Regions from separate parts of the Corynebacterium sp. H130 genome, predicted to be linked through region 1. Evidence: riboswitches for the same ligand, from Rfam matches in the RefSeq annotation. Region 1 holds a riboswitch; the other holds the start of a gene.

What was found. Region 1 has a riboswitch for cyclic di-AMP ahead of WG939_RS09945 (C40 family peptidase). Riboswitches for the same ligand answer to the same signal wherever they lie in the genome.
Region 2: linked by a shared signal. The riboswitch ahead of WG939_RS03490 (resuscitation-promoting factor Rpf1 domain-containing protein) and the one ahead of WG939_RS09945 (C40 family peptidase) in region 1 are both predicted to bind cyclic di-AMP.

The regions. Positions count from the first base shown of each region.
Region 1 is NZ_JBBHLA010000005.1:16,683-25,483, forward strand. Features, by position in the region: gene qcrB (cytochrome bc1 complex cytochrome b subunit) at 1-970, shown strand, start outside; cyclic di-AMP (ydaO/yuaA leader) riboswitch at 1,511-1,674, shown strand; gene WG939_RS09945 (C40 family peptidase) at 1,686-2,300, shown strand; gene WG939_RS09950 (C40 family peptidase) at 2,463-3,521, shown strand; gene WG939_RS09955 (glycosyltransferase family 4 protein) at 3,537-4,637, shown strand; gene WG939_RS09960 (ROK family protein) at 4,702-5,625, shown strand; gene WG939_RS09965 (lysophospholipid acyltransferase family protein) at 5,696-6,427, shown strand; gene WG939_RS09970 (acyltransferase family protein) at 6,517-7,653, shown strand; gene WG939_RS09975 (polyadenylate-specific 3'-exoribonuclease AS) at 7,673-8,179, shown strand; gene WG939_RS09980 (class II 3-deoxy-7-phosphoheptulonate synthase) at 8,195-8,801, shown strand, end outside.
Region 2 is NZ_JBBHLA010000001.1:702,229-711,029, forward strand. Features, by position in the region: gene WG939_RS03460 (chorismate-binding protein) at 1-17, shown strand, start outside; gene WG939_RS03465 (aminotransferase class IV) at 8-604, shown strand; gene WG939_RS03470 (DUF3027 domain-containing protein) at 680-1,348, opposite strand; gene WG939_RS03475 (glutaminyl-peptide cyclotransferase) at 1,385-2,149, shown strand; gene WG939_RS03480 (DUF2771 domain-containing protein) at 2,165-2,656, shown strand; gene WG939_RS03485 (cold-shock protein) at 2,653-3,039, opposite strand; cyclic di-AMP (ydaO/yuaA leader) riboswitch at 3,421-3,580, shown strand; gene WG939_RS03490 (resuscitation-promoting factor Rpf1 domain-containing protein) at 3,589-4,185, shown strand; gene WG939_RS03495 (DUF485 domain-containing protein) at 4,490-4,882, shown strand; gene WG939_RS03500 (solute symporter family protein) at 4,883-6,502, shown strand; gene WG939_RS03505 (hypothetical protein) at 6,733-6,927, opposite strand; gene WG939_RS03510 (helicase-associated domain-containing protein) at 6,991-8,801, shown strand, end outside.

The sequences.
Region 1 (8,801 bases):
CGCCGCTCACCTCGCAATCGTGTGGTACCAGAAGCACACCCAGTTCCCTGGGCCGGGTCGCGCTGAGAACAACGTTGTTGGCGTCCGAATCCTGCCAGTGTTCGCAGTGAAGTCCGTAGCTTACGGCCTGTTCACCTTCGGTGTCCTCGCACTGATGGCCGGTGTTACCACCATTAACGCCATCTGGAACCTGGGTCCATACAACCCAGCACAGGTTTCCGCTGGTTCCCAGCCGGACATCTACATGCTGTGGACTGACGGTGCAGCTCGTGTCATGCCAGCATGGGAGCTCTACCTGGGTAACTACACCATCCCAGCAGTGTTCTGGGTAGCTGTGATGCTCGGTATTCTGGTTGTCCTTCTCTTCGCCTACCCATGGATTGAGAAGAAGATGACCGGCGACGACGCACACCACAATCTGCTGCAGCGTCCGCGTGACGTCCCAGTTCGTACCGCACTGGGCGCCATGGCTCTGACGTTCTACTTCTTGCTCACCCTCTCCGGTGGTAACGATCTCTTCGCTTACCACTTCCAGATCTCGCTGAACGCGATGACTTGGGTTGGTCGTATCGGCCTGATCATCCTGCCTCCGATCACCTACTTCATCACCTACCGCATCTGCCTGGGTCTGCAGCGCTCCGACCGTGAGGTCCTGGAGCACGGTATCGAGACCGGTGTTATCCACCAGCTCTCCAACGGTTCCTTCATCGAGGTTCACCAGCCTCTGGGCCCAGTGGACGAGCACGGACACCCAATCCCTCTGCCGTACGCAGGCGCTAAGGTTCCAAAGCAGATGAACGAGCTCGGCTTCGCTGATGCCCTCAGCCACGGTTCCGCCTTCAAGTCCGACTCCGATGAGATCGTGGCTAAGAAGAACGCTCTCGCGCACGAGAACCACGAGGAAGAAACCCGCATGTTCGAGGATCTGCAGGATGCAATTCGCGCAGAGGATAAGGACAAGGGCTTCTAAGTCAAACTGACTGCGACTCCCTATATATAAAGGGGCGGCTCCCGGACGGGGCCGCCCCTTTAGTTTGTCTACAGGGCTAAGCGCTATCCAGAAGCCAGGGTGAGGGCCTCTGCGCGCCTTTGGGAGCGCAAGACAGGCCTCTACACGTCTATCGCAAGTCGATTTTGCCGCGAATCAGGGTTCAATTGCGGTTCTCGACAGTGTTGCCACTGTGATAGATGTTGCCTGATTTGGCTGCCAGGAAACGTGTGTGAGTAAGGTCACATAGGGACTCTGAAGCTTGTGAAGAAGTGAAGAATGGGCGGTTCTATCGTTTTGGGCAGCTAGTGCTAGCTTGCGCAAAACCCCTGGTTAGCTCGAATCGGCTGTTGATGTAGACACAATTCGTTATGGGTTATGTACAAAAGTAACGCCATATGTAACAAGCTGATAACAAGCTGTGAGCCGGGCGTGGCGTTGGACATCTGCCGTTGCGATTTCGTAATCTTGTCGAGACATTACGGGGCGTGCCAATCCAATTGGCCGATACCTGGAATAGAAACTCAAATAACGCCTAATCGAAGTTGCGCCAGCAAGTTCGAGTCGGGGAACCACCTAGTTCTGGGGTGAACTCCTTGCGAGAGCCTTTCCTAAAGGCAGAGCGTGGAGAGGAAGCTTCCGTTTCCTAATCCGTCAGCTAACCCGGCCGGCACAAGGGAAGATTTGGAGAATATTCATGGGTAAGAACACCCGATTTGCTACCAAGGCAACCGCATCTGCCGTCGCTCTCGGCGCTGCAGTAACCATGGCTCAGCCAGCACAGGCTGCTGAAGTCTTCGTGCCTAACACCGGCGTTTCCTTCGAGGTTGCTGGCCTTGAGAACGTGCCTAACATTGCCAACGTTCCTGGCGTACAGCAGTGGGTCCCATCCCTCGCAGGTCAGGCTGATGTAGTCAGCTACAACGCTGTCAACGCTGCTGCGGCCCCTGCAGTTGCTCCACAGGCCTCCAACGGTCAGGCAATTGTCGATGCTGCGCGTTCCAAGATTGGATCCCCATATGTTTATGGTGCAGCGGGCCCAAGCGCATTCGACTGCTCCGGTCTGACCTCTTGGGCATACGCTCAGGTCGGCAAGCAGATCCCACGCACCTCTTTCGCTCAGGCTGCTCAGGGCACCCCAGTCTCTCGTGATCAGCTTCAGGCTGGCGACATTGTCGCTTTCTACGATGGCGCATCCCACGTTGGTATCTACACCGGTAACGGCACCATCATTCACGCGCTGAACGAGGGCACGCCATTGTCCGAGCACCCACTCGATTACATGCCATACCACTCTGCAGTGCGTTTCTAATTTATTCTTCCAAAGTCCAGCCGGTACAGTATTGTTCGGCTGGATTTTTTCGTTTTTACCACAGCATTCGCCAATTGCTGATTCTTAAAGTATGCTTAGAAATCAATACGAGTTAGTGCATTCTACTTCCTCGAAGTTTACATCGAAAAGGCTCTTTGACCTGTGAAATCTACATCGCTTTCCCGTGCAGTCGTTGGCTGCATTATTGTCGCTAGTTCTGCGTTGTCCGCACAGGTTTTGCCAACTGCACTGGCTGATCCAGCTCCGACGACCGCACCAGCTCCTGCTGGCTTGGACGGTCTACTGAAGGAACTTGATGAAGCTTCGACCCAGGTTGAAGCCCAAAACGAAGAATTCAAGCAGCTCCAGGTCGATATTGAGGCCAAGGAAAAGGATCTCGCTCGGATCAAGGAACAGGCTCGGGCTGCTCAGGAAGCTGGCAACCGTGCCCGCGAGGACGAGCGGAAGGCTAAGGAAGTCGTCGATAAGCTGGCAGCGTCCAAGTACCGCGGGTCGATGGTGGATCCTCTGACGACGGTGATCAATGCCGATGGCCCTCAGAACGCAATTGACCGTTCCGCATACATTTCCGCATATGTTCGTAAGGCTCAGGCGGCGCTTGATGAGCAGCGGGAGAAGTCTGCGGAGGCCGGTCGTTTGCTGAGTGAGGCAGCTCAGCTGGAAGCTGAGGCTCAGTTCCACGTAAACGAGCTCAACGCCAAGAAGAAGGATCTTGAGAAGAAGGACGAGGAGCTCAAGGGCAAGATCGATGCGATCAAGAAGCGCATCGATGAGCTTCCGCCTGAGGTTCGCCAGGCATGGGAGAACAAGAACGGTCCGGTAACCCACAGCCTTGTGGGCATTACCTCCACCAACGCCGAGGGTATGAAGGCGCTGGAAGCTGCCATGACCAAGATTGGCGCCCCATATGGTTGGGGAGCAGCTGGCCCAGATGTTTTTGACTGCTCCGGTCTCGTGGTCTGGTCCTACGCGCAACAGGGCAAGACTTTGCCTCGTACCTCCCAGGCACAAATGGCTGGTGGTATGCCGGTGAACAAGGAAGACCTGCAGCCGGGAGACGTCGTTGGTTTCTACCCAGGCGCGACCCACGTCGGTATTTACGCAGGTGACGGCAAGATCGTGCACGCCTCCGACTACGGCATTCCGCTCCAAGTGGTCAACATGGATTCCATGCCGTTCTACGGAGCCCGCCGATACTAACTACGATGATGGCTGATGCCTAAACTTCTCGTAGTAACTAATGACTTCCCGCCGACCATCGGCGGGATTCAGTCTTATGTGCGTGATTTTCTCGCGCAGCTCCCGGCCGAAGACATTGTTGTCTTTGCCTCTACCCAAGACGCTCAAGCGGCTCGGGCATGGGATGCGCACGCTGGCTACCAGGTAGTGCGCTATCCGCACCGCATCATGCTGCCAAGTCCAGATGTCGCAGCACAGATGAAGAAGCTGGTCGCCGAGCACAACATCGACACCGTCTGGTTCCCATCCGCAGCTCCGCTCGCGTTGTTGGCGCATTCCTTGACGGGCGTCCGGGTCGTGGCATCCACGCATGGCCACGAAGTGGGCTGGTCGATGTTCCCCGGAGGGCGCAGCGTCCTTCGCTCCATCGGTACTCGTTGTGACGCGGTCACCTACATTTCGGACTACACCCTGGGGCGTCTCCAGCGCCCATTTGGGGCCGCGGCCATGTGGGTTCACCTGCCGTCCGGCGTCGATGCCAGCGCTTATCGACGTCCTCCGGCACGCCCACGCCAGGCCTATGGTCTCCACGATGGCCCGGTAGTTCTATGTATCGCTCGGCTGGTTCCTCGCAAGGGGCAGGATCAGTTGCTCAAAGTGTGGCCACGAATTCTGCAGCGATTCCCGGATGCTCAGCTGGTGATCGTGGGGGAGGGCAGCTATGAGAAACGGCTGCGGGAGTTAGCCGATGGGCTCGCAGGAGTTGTTTTTACGGGTCGAGTCACTGATGAGGCCCGGACTGACTTGCTTCTTCTGAGTGACATTTTTGCCATGCCTGCGCGTACCCGCGGAAAAGGACTGGATGTTGAGGGCTTGGGAATCGTCTATTTGGAAGCCCAAGCTGCTGGATTGCCGGTGATTGCTGGTGACTCTGGCGGGGCCCCGGAGACGGTCACGCCAGACACCGGTCTTGTCGTGAGCGGGCGCAGTTCGGATGCTCTCGAAGCTGCCTTGGTGAAGTTGCTAGCGAACCCCTCGTTACGAGAAAAACTTGGGCGAGCGGGCAGGAACTATGTCTCCGAACAATGGACGTGGGAGCAGCTTGGCACTGAGTTCAGAAGAACCCTTTTTACCTAGCAGATATACTGTGTATTTCCGACTCAGCTATGTTGCTGCGACTTTTTCTAGAAAGTGAACTTTGATGTCCAAACAAACCGTCCCGGTGACCATTGGCTTCGATATCGGCGGCACAAATGTGCGGGCAGCGGTCATTACTGAGGACGGACGCATTATCGACCGGTTGCAGCAGCAATCACAAGGCACCGCTCAAAGCATGGAAGACGACATCGTCGAGCTCACCGAACGCCTAATGAGCACCCATGACGTTTGCGGAGTCGGGATCGCAGTGGCAGGTTTCTTGGACGAGAATCAAGAGACCGTACGCTTTGCACCGCATTTACCTTGGCGTGACGCTCCGCTCAAACAGCGACTATCCTCGCGCCTCAGCGTCCCCGTTGTGCTGGAGCATGACGCCAACTCCGCCGCCATCGGTGAATACGCATTCGGCGCAGCAACAGAAACCAAGACTTGGGTCTTCATGTCCATCGGAACCGGAATCGGTGCAGCACTGATGCATGACGGTGAGATTTATCGCGGAGCGTTCGGCACCGCCCCAGAACTAGGACACCTTCCAGTGGTGCCGGGTGGGCGTCCGTGTCCGTGCGGAAAGCGAGGCTGCCTAGAGCGCTACTGTTCAGGAACTGCGCTCGCTGCAACCGCCCAAGAAATCGCGGTAGCAGAAGGTGCTCCCGAACAACTGTGGACGGGAGAAAGCGTTATTCAAGCAGCTCGCTGCGGAGAATGCATCGGGGAGCGGGCTATCGCCGAATTTGCGGAATGGTTTGGGGTAGGACTATCCATAGTGGTTGACATGCTCGATCCAGAGCTCGTTGTCATCGGCGGCGGAGTAGCCAACGACCATGACCTTTTCCTTGCCGAAGGCGTCGATAAGGCGCGTGGCATGGTGGTTGGTGCAGGCCACCGACCATTCCCTTCGGTGGTGCCTGCGCGCCTCGGTGGCGAGGCAGGAATGATTGGCGCGGCGCACCTCGCTTGGCGTGGATAACGTCGCCCGGGGGACCTCAACAAGGTAAAGTGAGACAAGTTACCGAAGCGACTTCAAAGGCAGGTTGGCGATGCAAAACAAGTGGTACTGGCTATTCAAGAACGTCCTGTTCGGGCCAATCCTGCGGGTTTACAACCGACCAACGATTTCTGGTCTGGAGCACATTCCCACTGATGGACCCGTTATTCTGGCCTCAAACCACCAGGCAGTGATGGATTCTTTCTACCTGCCGTTGCTCTGCCCGCGTCAGATTCAGTTCCCTGCAAAGCAGGAGTACTTCACCGGCGAGGGGTTTGTGGGAAAGATCCAGAAGTGGTTCTTCACAAGCGTTGGCCAGATTCCTATTGACCGCAGCTCCGGCGACGCAGCGCAGGCAGCCCTGCTCGCAGGCAAGGGCGTGCTCGATCGTGGGGAAGTGTTCGGTATTTACCCAGAGGGGACCCGCTCGCCAGACGGCAGAATCTACCGCGGAAAGACCGGTATCGCTCGCATTGCGATGGCGACGAAGGCTCCCATTGTCCCAGTTGCCATGATCGGCACGAGGAACGCAAACCCAATCGGAACCTGGGTGCCACGACCAGCAAAGGTTCGCATCAGGGTGGGGGCTCCCATCGATCCGGAAAAGTTTGCGTGCGATCGAGGTTTGGATCCAGAGGACTACGGCACGCTTCGAGCACTTACCGATCACGTCATGCACACCCTGGCAGACTTGTCCGGGCAGAAATACGTCGATATGTATGCCAAGGAAGTGAAGGCGTCGTTGGAAGCTGGCAAGGGATACCCAGAAGGCGCCCGCCCTTAACTAATTTGAACTATTTCCGGCATTTTCGATAGTCTGAATCCTCATGTTGCTGGGATGGCAACATCCCAGGGTGAAGGAGAATATCGAAAGTGCAGCAGAAACAGTACCTCGAGTGGCCAGACGCCGCCCGAGGTCTTTCCATTCTTGGAGTTCTCTTTCTGCACGCAACCTTGGCAGTGCCCAATGGCGAATACAGCATCCCCGCGAAAATCAACGCCTTCCTTGACCCCGTCCGAATGCCCCTGTTCTTTCTTGTCAGCGGGTTTCTCGCTGCAAAAATTCTCCGGTTTTCCTTCGCAGAATTGATCTGGAAGCGCCTGTGGTTCCTTGCCGTCCCGTATGCAGTGTGGGCACCGATCGAGCTGTGGCTCAAATACGCTGAGTGGCACACGTTCTTGGATGATCCAGAACCGACCATCGACATGGTTCTTGAGGCCGCCCTCCAAGGTGCCTCGCTGCTGTGGTTTCTCTACTGCCTGGTCATCGTGACCTTTTTTGCGTGGGCAACCCGCGGCCTAAACGCGCCGATGGCAGTTCTAGCCAGCTTCCTGCCACTGGTTTTGCTCATCTATCCGGAACGCCCGTCCATTCTCAACCACGTGCTTCTGTACCTGCCAATCTTCGTCATCGGAGTCAGGCTCAAGGAGCTCGTTGCAGCCTTTGCAGAGCGCGCTTTGCACCCGTTGGGTCTTGCGTTCACAGCCCTGACGTATTGGTTGCAGTGGCGAGTAACTCATGCGTGGGAGACCCAATGGGGTGTTGACTTTGCCGGATGGGTGGTGCCTGGAATAACCACACTGGGCTTTGACGATTCCGAGCTGCTAGTCCGCGTTCTCATTCGCATTCTGACGCTGCCGGCAGCTCTGACACTCGCGATCGCGCTGACGAAAATTCCGGTCGTGTTCCCCGTGCTGCGCTTCTTTGGACGCAACACTCTCGTGTTGTACATCGGGCACGGCTTCGGGCTTACGATTCTGTTTAACTACCATGTTCTGTTCAGTGGCGTGAATTTCGAGATCGGCCACAGCAATCCGCTGCATAATGCCAGCGTGTGGGTGTGGGCCTGCGTTGCGTTCAGCCTCATTGGTGGTGCGGTTTTCCACGGCATCTCCAAGGTGCCCGTGCTTGGCTGGAGCGTGAAACCGCCGGCCGTTTTCCCGAAATCACAGGGGCAAAAGACTGCCGATGCTCGCCCCCGACTACTGTCTAAGGTAACTAAACACTAAAACCCTAGAAAGCCGGGCCGTGCGTTACTTCTATGACACAGAATTCATCGAAGACGGTAATTCCATCGACCTCGTGTCCATCGGCATCGTCGCTGAAGACGGGCGCGAATACTACGCAGTGTCTACCGAATTCAACGCCAGCAAAGCCAATCCTTGGGTAAGAGCCAATGTCCTCGCTCAGCTGCCGAATCCAAGCGACAGTGCCTGGAAATCCCGGGATACGATCAGGCGTGAAGTATTCGAGTTCTTGACGTCGGCAAGCACCGCACCCCAGTTGTGGGCGTGGGTCGGGGCGTACGACCACGTCGTTCTTGCACAACTCTGGGGCGACATGTCCGGGCTGCCGAAGGAACTGCCACGTTACACCCGGGAGCTGAAGCAGTATTGGGAGATGGCTGGTCATCCGAAGTTGCCGCCGTTGCCGTCGGGAGCTCATGACGCGCTTGTCGACGCCCGCCATAATCTCGCGAAGTTCAAGGCATGCATGGCAGTTCTACCCCTAAGCTCCAAGAACGCTGCCGGATAGGGTAGTTTTTGAGGTGTGAGTTGGACAGTTGATATCCCCGTACACGAATTGCCAAGCCTGCCTCCGTTGCCTCCTGGAATCGAGGAAACCTGGCGCGATGTGATCTCTCGGGACGCCCATCAACAGCCAACCTGGGACACCAAGCAAGCTGCTGCTGTGCGACGCATCCTCGAAACTGTGCCACCGATCGTGGTGCCACAAGAGATCCTCGACCTCAAGAGCTTGCTTGCCGACGTTGCCCTGGGCAAAGCCTTCCTGTTGCAGGGTGGTGACTGCGCCGAAACTTTTGAGAGCAACACTGAGCAACACATCAAGGCCAATATCAAGACGCTGCTGCAGATGGCAGTGGTGCTGACGTATGGCGCGTCGACGCCAGTTGTGAAGATGGCTCGTATCGCTGGACAGTACGCGAAGCCACGCTCCTCTGACCTGGATGCGAACGGCCTGCCGAACTACCGTGGTGACATCGTCAACGGCGTGGAGGCGACCCCCGAGGCTCGTCGCCACGATCCTGCACGCATGATTCGCGCTTACGCTAATTCCTCGGCTGCGATGAACTTGGTGCGTGCCCTCACCAGCTCTGGAACCGCAGATTTGCGACGCCTGCACGAGTGGAACCGCG
Region 2 (8,801 bases), on a different contig from region 1:
GGCAACAATGCGAGTGACAAGCTTTCGCATGGTTGACGGCCGCGTGCGCAACCTGACGGCTCACTATGAGCGGTTGGACATCACCGACCCCACCGCGATCAACGCCCAGCTGCGCAGCGCCGGCCCCGGCGCATTCTTCCCGCTTATCGACGCCTCCGGCACCGTCACTCTCCGCCCCGACCGCCCCTTTTCGCCACTGATCACAGTGGACCCGAGGCCACACTTCGATGCCCGAACGAATCCCACGGTAAAGGGGCCAGATTTGGCGTGGCTAGATGAACGTCAAGCTGCGTCTCAGCGTCGGGGCTTCGACGAAGGAATATTGATGGATTCCTCCGGCGTGCTCGTCGAGGGTGTGTTTTCTGCGCTCATCGTATGGCGCGACGGCGAGCCAGTCGCATCCGCCCACCCAAGAGCGTTGAACTCGACCACTCTTGCTGCGGTGCGACAGCTAATGGACATCGATCTCGATCTCCTCACTCCAGAAGACCTGTGCCAGCCGTTGTGGCTGCTCAACGCCTTTTCCGGAGTGCGAACCACTGACGAAAGCTACCCGGTAGAAGAGATTAACGCCCGGCTCTGGGAGCTCGCGGAGTCGGTATAGCCGAAATCTTTCCCGTATTTGGGCCGGGCGTCCTGGGGAAACGCTTGAAACGCGATCTTTTGAGGGGAAAGATTTCTAGAACTGTTCGTCGTCGAAAGGCGTGTGCTCCTGGCTCGCCAGGTTTTTCGCTGGTGGAGTTTCGGAGTGGGCGCCGCATCCGTAAGTGGCGTGCACGATGTGACCGTCGTCGGAGAATTCGTTACTGCAAATTCCAAAGAAGTTGCCGATGTTCTCCACCGGAAGGAAGAATGCGCAGGTAGTGCACTGCAATGGTGACTTTTCCGCGCTCTCAGTGGTGGGGCCGTAGGCCTCGCGCCAGCGAGCTAGCGCACTGTCCAGGCCTTTCTTGGTGAGTTTGTGGCCGTTCGGAGTTTCTTCCAATCGCTCGTCGTCGGCGCGTGGCGGGATGTATAGGCCGGGTTGGAGGTCTCCGGGTTGCACGCGGTCCTCGTATGGCACCCAATCAGGGGCCTGCAGGGCGTCGCGGCCAGGCATGAGCGCAACTTCGTTGATGGTGACAAAGCGTGAGCCCGGCGCGCATGCCAACACTACGTTCCATTCCCAGCCACGGTAGCCGGGCACGTCGGCAGCAAAATGGTGCATGACCGCGTCTTTTGATAGCACGGTCACTCCCACGTGATCGCCGACGCCGTCCTCCCCCATGTCTGCTAGGGCACGCCGAGCAATGCCGATGGCGCGAGCGTCAAACAGCGGTCCTCGATGTCCTTGTTTCTTTTGTGGCACCCAACCATTATGTCCGATGAGGCAAAATGAATAGCTATGAGATCGAAGTTGTTCTGGGTCGTGGCTGTTTGTCCTCTCGCTGTGGGGTGTTCAAGTGAACCGGCACCGCAGCAGTCAACACAGAATCTGACTGCCGAAATTGTGGCCACTCACCCGGGAAATCCCGCGACTTTCACCCAGGGGCTCGAAGTCTCTCGCACCAACCCCAGTGAGTTGTATGTAGGCACGGGTTGGTACGGCGAGTCCCGCATTTATCGACGCACCCTGGACGGCAAAGAACTCGCTAGTGCCGGGCTCGCGCCCAATGAATTCGGTGAAGGCATCGCTCAAGTGGATGGCGCCGTATGGCAACTTACCTGGAAGAACGGGGTCGCTTACAAACGCGATCCACAGACGCTGCAGGTCACCCAACAAGCATCCTTCCCGGGTGAAGGTTGGGGGCTGTGCGCGCTGGGCAACGACCTCTACTTGTCCGACGGCACCGACACGTTACGGGTCTTGGACGCACAAACCTTTGCGGAAAAGCGACGCGTGGCCACGGGCGTCGACAAGCTCAACGAGCTGGAGTGCGCCGACGGTGCCATTTACGCGAACCGCTTCATGACCGCGGAGATCGTCAAGATCAGCCCCGAAGGTGCGGTGCAGGCACATATCGACGCCTCCGGCCTGCCCAACAATGCTGCTAAAGATCCGAACAACGTGCTCAACGGAATTGCCCATATTCCAGGCACCGACCGGTTCTATGTCACCGGAAAGAGGTGGCCGGATGTGTACGAAGTTCGGTTTGTTCCGAAAAGTTAACTAGCATTACTTTCCATGTCAGCAACGCGCAAGAAGAACCTCATCCAGTTCCTCGTTTTGATTGTGGCGGTGGTGGCCGTAGTCGCCGGTTCTATCGCCTTCCAAAATTGGTGGAACTCCCGCCCAGGCCCTGAGCCAGAGACCGTGACTATCAAGGTCAACGGCCAGGAGATTAAGCCTTACATGGTGTGCGAGCCGGGAGTGGAGTGCCCTGAGGGCGAGGTTCCGCGTGTCCAGATCGGTGCAGATGAAAAGCTGAAGATCGAGGTCCCGCGCGAAATCTATGACCATGACTGGTCGCTGCTGAAGATTTACGACGATCCAGTCGCAAATGCCCAGGATTACTTCAAGGGCAATGAGATGAAGAGCGTTGAAGTACCAGGGTCTACAGACGGAGAACCTCGACCACGTTTGGTTGTGGTCGAGGTGTCAACGGTTCTCATTGGTCACGATGCCAATGGCGTGGAAACGCCATACACCGTGGTTTGGTCGGTTAACGCTTCTTAGGCGTCCAATTCCTTCGCCACAGCGCGAAGGATTTCTGCTACCTGACGCCCTTCCTTGCGCTCCGGGTAGCGCCCAGCCAGCAGCGGACCCTGGATGGAGGTTTCCAGCAGGGTCATCATGTCGGAAATCATGGACGCCAGTTCCTCGGGCTTGTACTTGTGCTGAGGCTTGCGGGCTGGGGCGTCGTCAAGCACGCGCACCCGCAGCGCCTGCGGGCCACGACGTCCAGCAGCGAAATCGAAATCGATGCGCTGGCCAGGGTGCAGCTCAGTAACTCCCTTTGGAAGCACCTGCTTGTTGACGTACACATCCTCGTCACCCGGGTTCGACACGAATCCGAAACCGCGCTCCACATCAAACCACTTCACTTTGCCAATTGGCATGATTGGACCTCCTGTTTATATAGGGACGCTTGAAGGCGGATGTGAGACACGCCTTTTCTGCACGTCAAGATAAAGCTTAGATTGTAGCGCAGCGGTCAAACTAAGTAGCGATCAGAGGGCATTTCCCCACCTATCTACTCTTTTCACATTCACATCATACTTACCAGCAAAAGCGAATAAGTGACGCAGTTCACAGGAGAAATTTACCCCAGCTACGCAGGCAGTTCGTTATCAAAATGAGATTGTCAGCGTTTTTCCAGCCCAGGAGCGTGACTCTTCAGCAACAAACAAGTACCGTTACTTCTCAAGCACGGCACTCGTTGCCTTTTCGTTTTTCGCCTAACCCTGTCTGAGCGGAGAGACGATGAGTACAAGTCAGTGCAATTGAACATCCTGAAACCGAAATTTCATACACAGACAGGGGCGGGGAACCCAACTTTGGGATTTTCCCTAGGGGTGAAGCCTCTACACAGAGGCCGGACACCATGCTCCTCCGTCCGAACCCGACAGCTAACCTCGCAGGCGTTATATGAGAGGAACAACATTCACATGGCACGTCACGCTGCTAAGTCCGCATCTTTCAAGGCTAAGTTCGCTGCTTCCACCGTCGCTTTCGGCGCTGCAGCTACCCTGCTTGCCCCGACCGCTTCCGCTGCATCTGACTCCGACTGGGATCGCCTCGCAGGCTGCGAAGCTGGCGGCAACTGGGCCATCAACACCGGCAACGGCTACCACGGCGGCCTGCAGTTCTCCCCATCCACCTGGAACGCATACGGTGGACAGGAATTCGCACCATACGCATACATGGCAACCCGTGAGCAGCAGATCGCTGTTGGCGAGCGCGTTCTCGCCGGCCAGGGCTGGGGCGCATGGCCAGCCTGCTCCGCTTCCCTCGGCCTGAACTCCGCACCAACCCCACGCGACGTTGCTCCTGCACCAGCTCCAGTTGCTTACGACGCTCCAGCAGAGCAGGCTGCTCCTGCACCAGCTCCAGCACAGGACCCAATGCTCGCGCAGATCAACGCTTTCTTCTCCGCTCGCGGCATGGCTACCCCACAGGCCGTCATTGACTTCTACAACGCCAACAAGGGCAATGTACAGGCTCTGATGAACCTTGACCTGAACCAGGTTGTCACCAGCTCCTAGTCTTTAGAGCTTTTATCCCCTAACCACATGGAGTGGTTAGGGGATTTTTCATTTTTCCACTACCCCCATTTACGTCTACAACTCGAAAGTCCCCCCAGCCTTCAGATTTGTTATTTGACAGCTTTCGGATCCACTTTTCCACCCCATCAGGGCACAATTTCACCCCCGCAACCCGATTTAAAAGGTTCACAAACATCACTTTGAGCCACATCTTCACAAAGTTGCAAATACTGAACTTTGCCTCAAATCACACCCATCACCTCGAAAGACTTACATCACACTGAATTAGTGTGTAGCGTCACACATGATCTTCACAAAGGTGACAGACATCGCATTTGCAATCGAGGTGATTATGAAACCCGCAGTCCCAACTCCTGAAGAGTTTCTCGCAGTCAGTGAGTCCGAACAGTTCCGTGAGCTTCGTGGAACGTTCCGCAAGTTCGCTTTTCCGCTGTCTTTCGCGTTCCTCGCTTGGTTCCTCTTCTACATCGTCACAGCTACGTACGCCCATGATTTCGTGTCCACGAAGCTGTACGGCGCGATCAATGTTGGCATGGTCCTCGGCCTGGCCCAGTTCGCAACAACTGCCCTCGTCACGTGGATTTACGTCCATTTTGCGGACAACACGCTGGACCCCGCTACGGCAGCGCTGCGTGATTCCATGACCGACTCCTCCCACGAAAGCGCGGTGGTCTAAATGTCTTACAACCTGGCCTCGTCGGAAGCAGTGTCAACCGGCAACCCAATCCTCAACATTTCCATCTTCGTCCTCTTCATCGTGGTGACGATGGGCATCGTTGTCCGCGCCACCCGCCAGACCTCCCAAAAGGGCTCTGACTTCTATACCGGCGGCGCATCCTTCTCTGGTTGGCAAAACGGCCTCGCAATTTCCGGCGACTACCTGTCGGCAGCAGCCTTCCTGGGCGTGACTGGCGCTATCGCACTGAGCGGTTACGACGGCTTCCTCTACTCCGTTGCCTTCCTCATCGCGCTGCTGGTTGCCATGGTTCTCGTGGCCGAGCCGCTGCGAAATACCGGAAAATTCACGATGGCCGACGTGCTGTCCTTCCGCCTGCAGCAAAAGCCAGTTCGCATGGCTGCAGCCATCTCCACCCTCGCGATTTCCCTTTTCTACCTCATCGCCCAGATGGCTGGCGCTGGCGGACTTGTCGCGCTGTTGCTTGGTATTAGTGGCAAGGCAGCACAGGCGATTGTTGTTGCCATCGTGGGTGTGCTGATGATCGTCTACGTCCTCGTCGGTGGCATGAAGGGCACGACGTACGTGCAGATGATCAAGGCCGTTCTCCTGGTCGGTGGTTCCATCATCATCACCCTGCTCACTTTCTTCGCAGTCAAAGGCGGTTTCAACGCGGTGCTTGAGGCTGCTGTCGCCAATCATCCAAAGGGCGACGCGATCCTGAATCCAGGACTCAAATACGGCAAGAACGAGCTGACCAAGTTGGACTTCATCTCCCTCGGTATGGCTCTCGTCTTCGGAACCTCGGGTCTGCCACACGTTCTGATGCGTTTCTACACCGTCCCTACCGCGAAGGAAGCCCGCCGTTCCATCGTGTGGACCACCGCCATCGTGGCACTGTTCTTCCTGATGACCGTGGTCATGGGTTACGGCGCAGCTGCACTCGTCGGCCCTGAGCAGATCTCCGCAGCTCCAGGTGGCGCGAACTCCGCAGTCTTGCTGCTCTCCTCAAAGGTTGGTGGCACGATTTTCATGGCATGTATCTCCGCTGTCGCGTTCGCCACGATCCTCGCCGTTGTCGCAGGCCTCGCCATCACGGCCTCCGCATCCGTCGCCCACGACATCTACAACTCTGTGCTTCGCGACGGCAACGCCACCGAAGAAGAGCAGGTCCGCGTCTCGCGCATCACCGTGGTCGTCATTGGAGTCTTGGCGATTGTCATGGGCATCGGCGCCATGGGACAGAACATCGCCTTCCTGGTGGCCCTCGCCTTCGGCATCGCCGCGGCAGCGAACCTTCCGACCATCCTGTACTCGCTGTACTGGCGCAAGTTCAACACCACGGGCGCACTGTTCTCCATCTACGGCGGACTGCTGACCTCGATCATCTTGATCATCTTCTCCCCAGCAGTTTCCGGAGAACCGTCCTCCATGATCCCGAGCGCTGACTTTGCCTGGTTCCCGCTGACCAACCCGTCTATCGTTGCGATCCCAACTGGCTTCATCCTTGGCATCATCGGCACGCTGATCGGTAAGCCTGACAACTTCCCACTCAAGCGAGCCGAGATGGAAGTCCGCTCCCTCACCGGTGTTGGCGTAGAAAAGGCCGTGGCGCACTAAGCGTTTCGACGGCTAAAGCTAGAGCGAGCCCCCCCCTACCCCGGGCTCGCTCTTTTTCGTCCGTGGCAAAAGGGCAAAATCCGAGTTTAGGAACCCGAGTTTCGGCGAGAGCACCGGGCAAATTGTCCTCATCCCCTCCGAAACTCGGGGTCCTAAACTCGCGGTCCATCGAGGCACAAAAAGCAAAGGCCCCGGCAGCCGAAGAGCTACCGGGGCCGAAAAGCTAACAATTACTTGTTAATGCGGGTGTATGGGTGGACGTAACCAATCTTCTCCACTGGCAGCGGGAATGGCGTCTCGTCACCGAATGGGCTGGATGCGCCAGCGAGACGGGAAACCATTTCCGTAACAGGGTGACTGTTGGTACCCGGGATGTGCTCTGGCCAGCCCGGATCGACGTAGCTCTTCTTCTCGATTTTTGCCATGCGTCTATTGTTTCAAACCTCAGCTAAAAAAGTCACTTCTAGAGACGTTAAACTTGGTGAATCATGAAAAAACCAACGTCACCGTCGCCTGAAGTGGCCTCATTCCGGGACTGGCTCGCCGGGCTGAATGACGAGCAACTGTCGGGTTTGCTTCAGTTGCGTCCAGATACGGTCTTGCCACTTCCACCTGGAATTGGGCCGTTAGCTGCGCGTTTACAACTGCGGGCATCGGTGAGCCGGGCGCTTCGGATGCTCAATACCACCGATCTTCTGGTCATGGAGTCCGTGGCGGAGCTCGGCGGGGAGTTTACCCCTGTTTCTGCCCCCGAAGTGGTGGAGCTCATTAACGAACGCACCTCTTTTCATGGCGTAGCAGCTCCGGTGGAGGCTTACATCGTCGCTAGCCTGGCCAAGCTCGAGTCTTTTGGCCTTATCTACGGCAGCGACGCCAAGATGGTGGTCCAAGAGGCGATGTCTGCGCTGCCGAGCGGTTGGCAGCTGCTCCCCGATGCTGAACAGTCTCCGGACAACCTCACTGAGGTGCTGGAATCCTTGCCACAGCGATCTAAAAAGATCCTCACCACCTTGGCCCAATCCGGCGGGACGGGCGTGACAAAGGACGCTGCGCTGGATGCGGATCCCGCTCGGCCGATTCCGCAGCTCATTGCGCAAGGACTACTGCATCGGGTGGACGAGTCCACGGTGAGGTTGCCTCAGGTTGTGCGCCAGGCGATGGCGTCGACAAGCCCGCTTCCGCTCACCGCACCTCCGGCCGTAACTTCGGGGGACGATGCGCTGGCCATTGCTGACCCTTCGGGGATTTCCGCAGGCCTGGAGGTCTGTCGCCAGATGAGGCTCCTGTTGCAGGAGCTGGGCGAGCATCCGGTGTCAACCCTGAAGGGTGGCGCTGTGGGTGTGCGCATGATCGGTCGCCTGAGTAAGACGCTGGATGCCACCGAAACCGAGATCGCGAGGCTTATGTGTCTCGGCGTCGCCAGCGACCTCATCGCGCGCGGTGTACCCGAACCGCTCCCCGAGGACGATGACGGCGGCGACTACTACGCCCCCACCCCACGCGCCGATGAGTGGGTCAGTCAGCCCCTCGACGAGCAACTGCGAACCCTCTTAACCGGGTGGCACTCCAGCTCGTGGGCCCCATGGCTGCTGGGCACCACCATCGATAAGTCGAAGGTCCACCTCCTCGCCAGGGAGATGCACGAGGAACGGTTTGCTCGCTGGAGAGAGCAGCTTATCGACGCCCTGAGCCACCTTCCCCCAGGCGGAGCCGTATCCGAGCCCCACGACTACGTCAGGTTCCGATACCCGCTCACTACGCTCTCGCTGAGTAAAGAGACTTTTGCCCAGCTGTTGGATGAGGCTCAATGGATCGGAGCTGTAGCTAATGGCGCGGTGACTAGTGCGATGCGCTTTGACCGAATTGATGTGCCCGCGGCCGTCGAGCAGCTCATCGTCCAGGCAGACATGACGATGCTCGCACCAGGCCCACTCACCCCGCGGGCACAAAAGTTTGTTGATCAGATAGCGGATGTGGAATCTTCTGGCCTAGCCAGCGTGTACCGGGTTACCGAAGCGTCGATTCGCAGGGCGCTCGATTCAGGGCTCTCCGGCCCCGACATCATTGGGCAGCTGAAGGAATTGTCCGTGATGGAGCTGCCACAGTCGATCAGCTATCTGGTCGATGACGTTGCGCGAAAGCACGGCAGCCTTCGTGGCGGACCGGCAATGAGCTATCTCCGGTGCGATGATCCTTCGCTCATCGCCCAGGCTGTTTCCGCCATTGGTGACGCCGTTGCGCTAAGGGCTGTGGCACCTACGGTCGCGGTGGCCCAAGCTCCGCTCGTCCAGGTCATCAA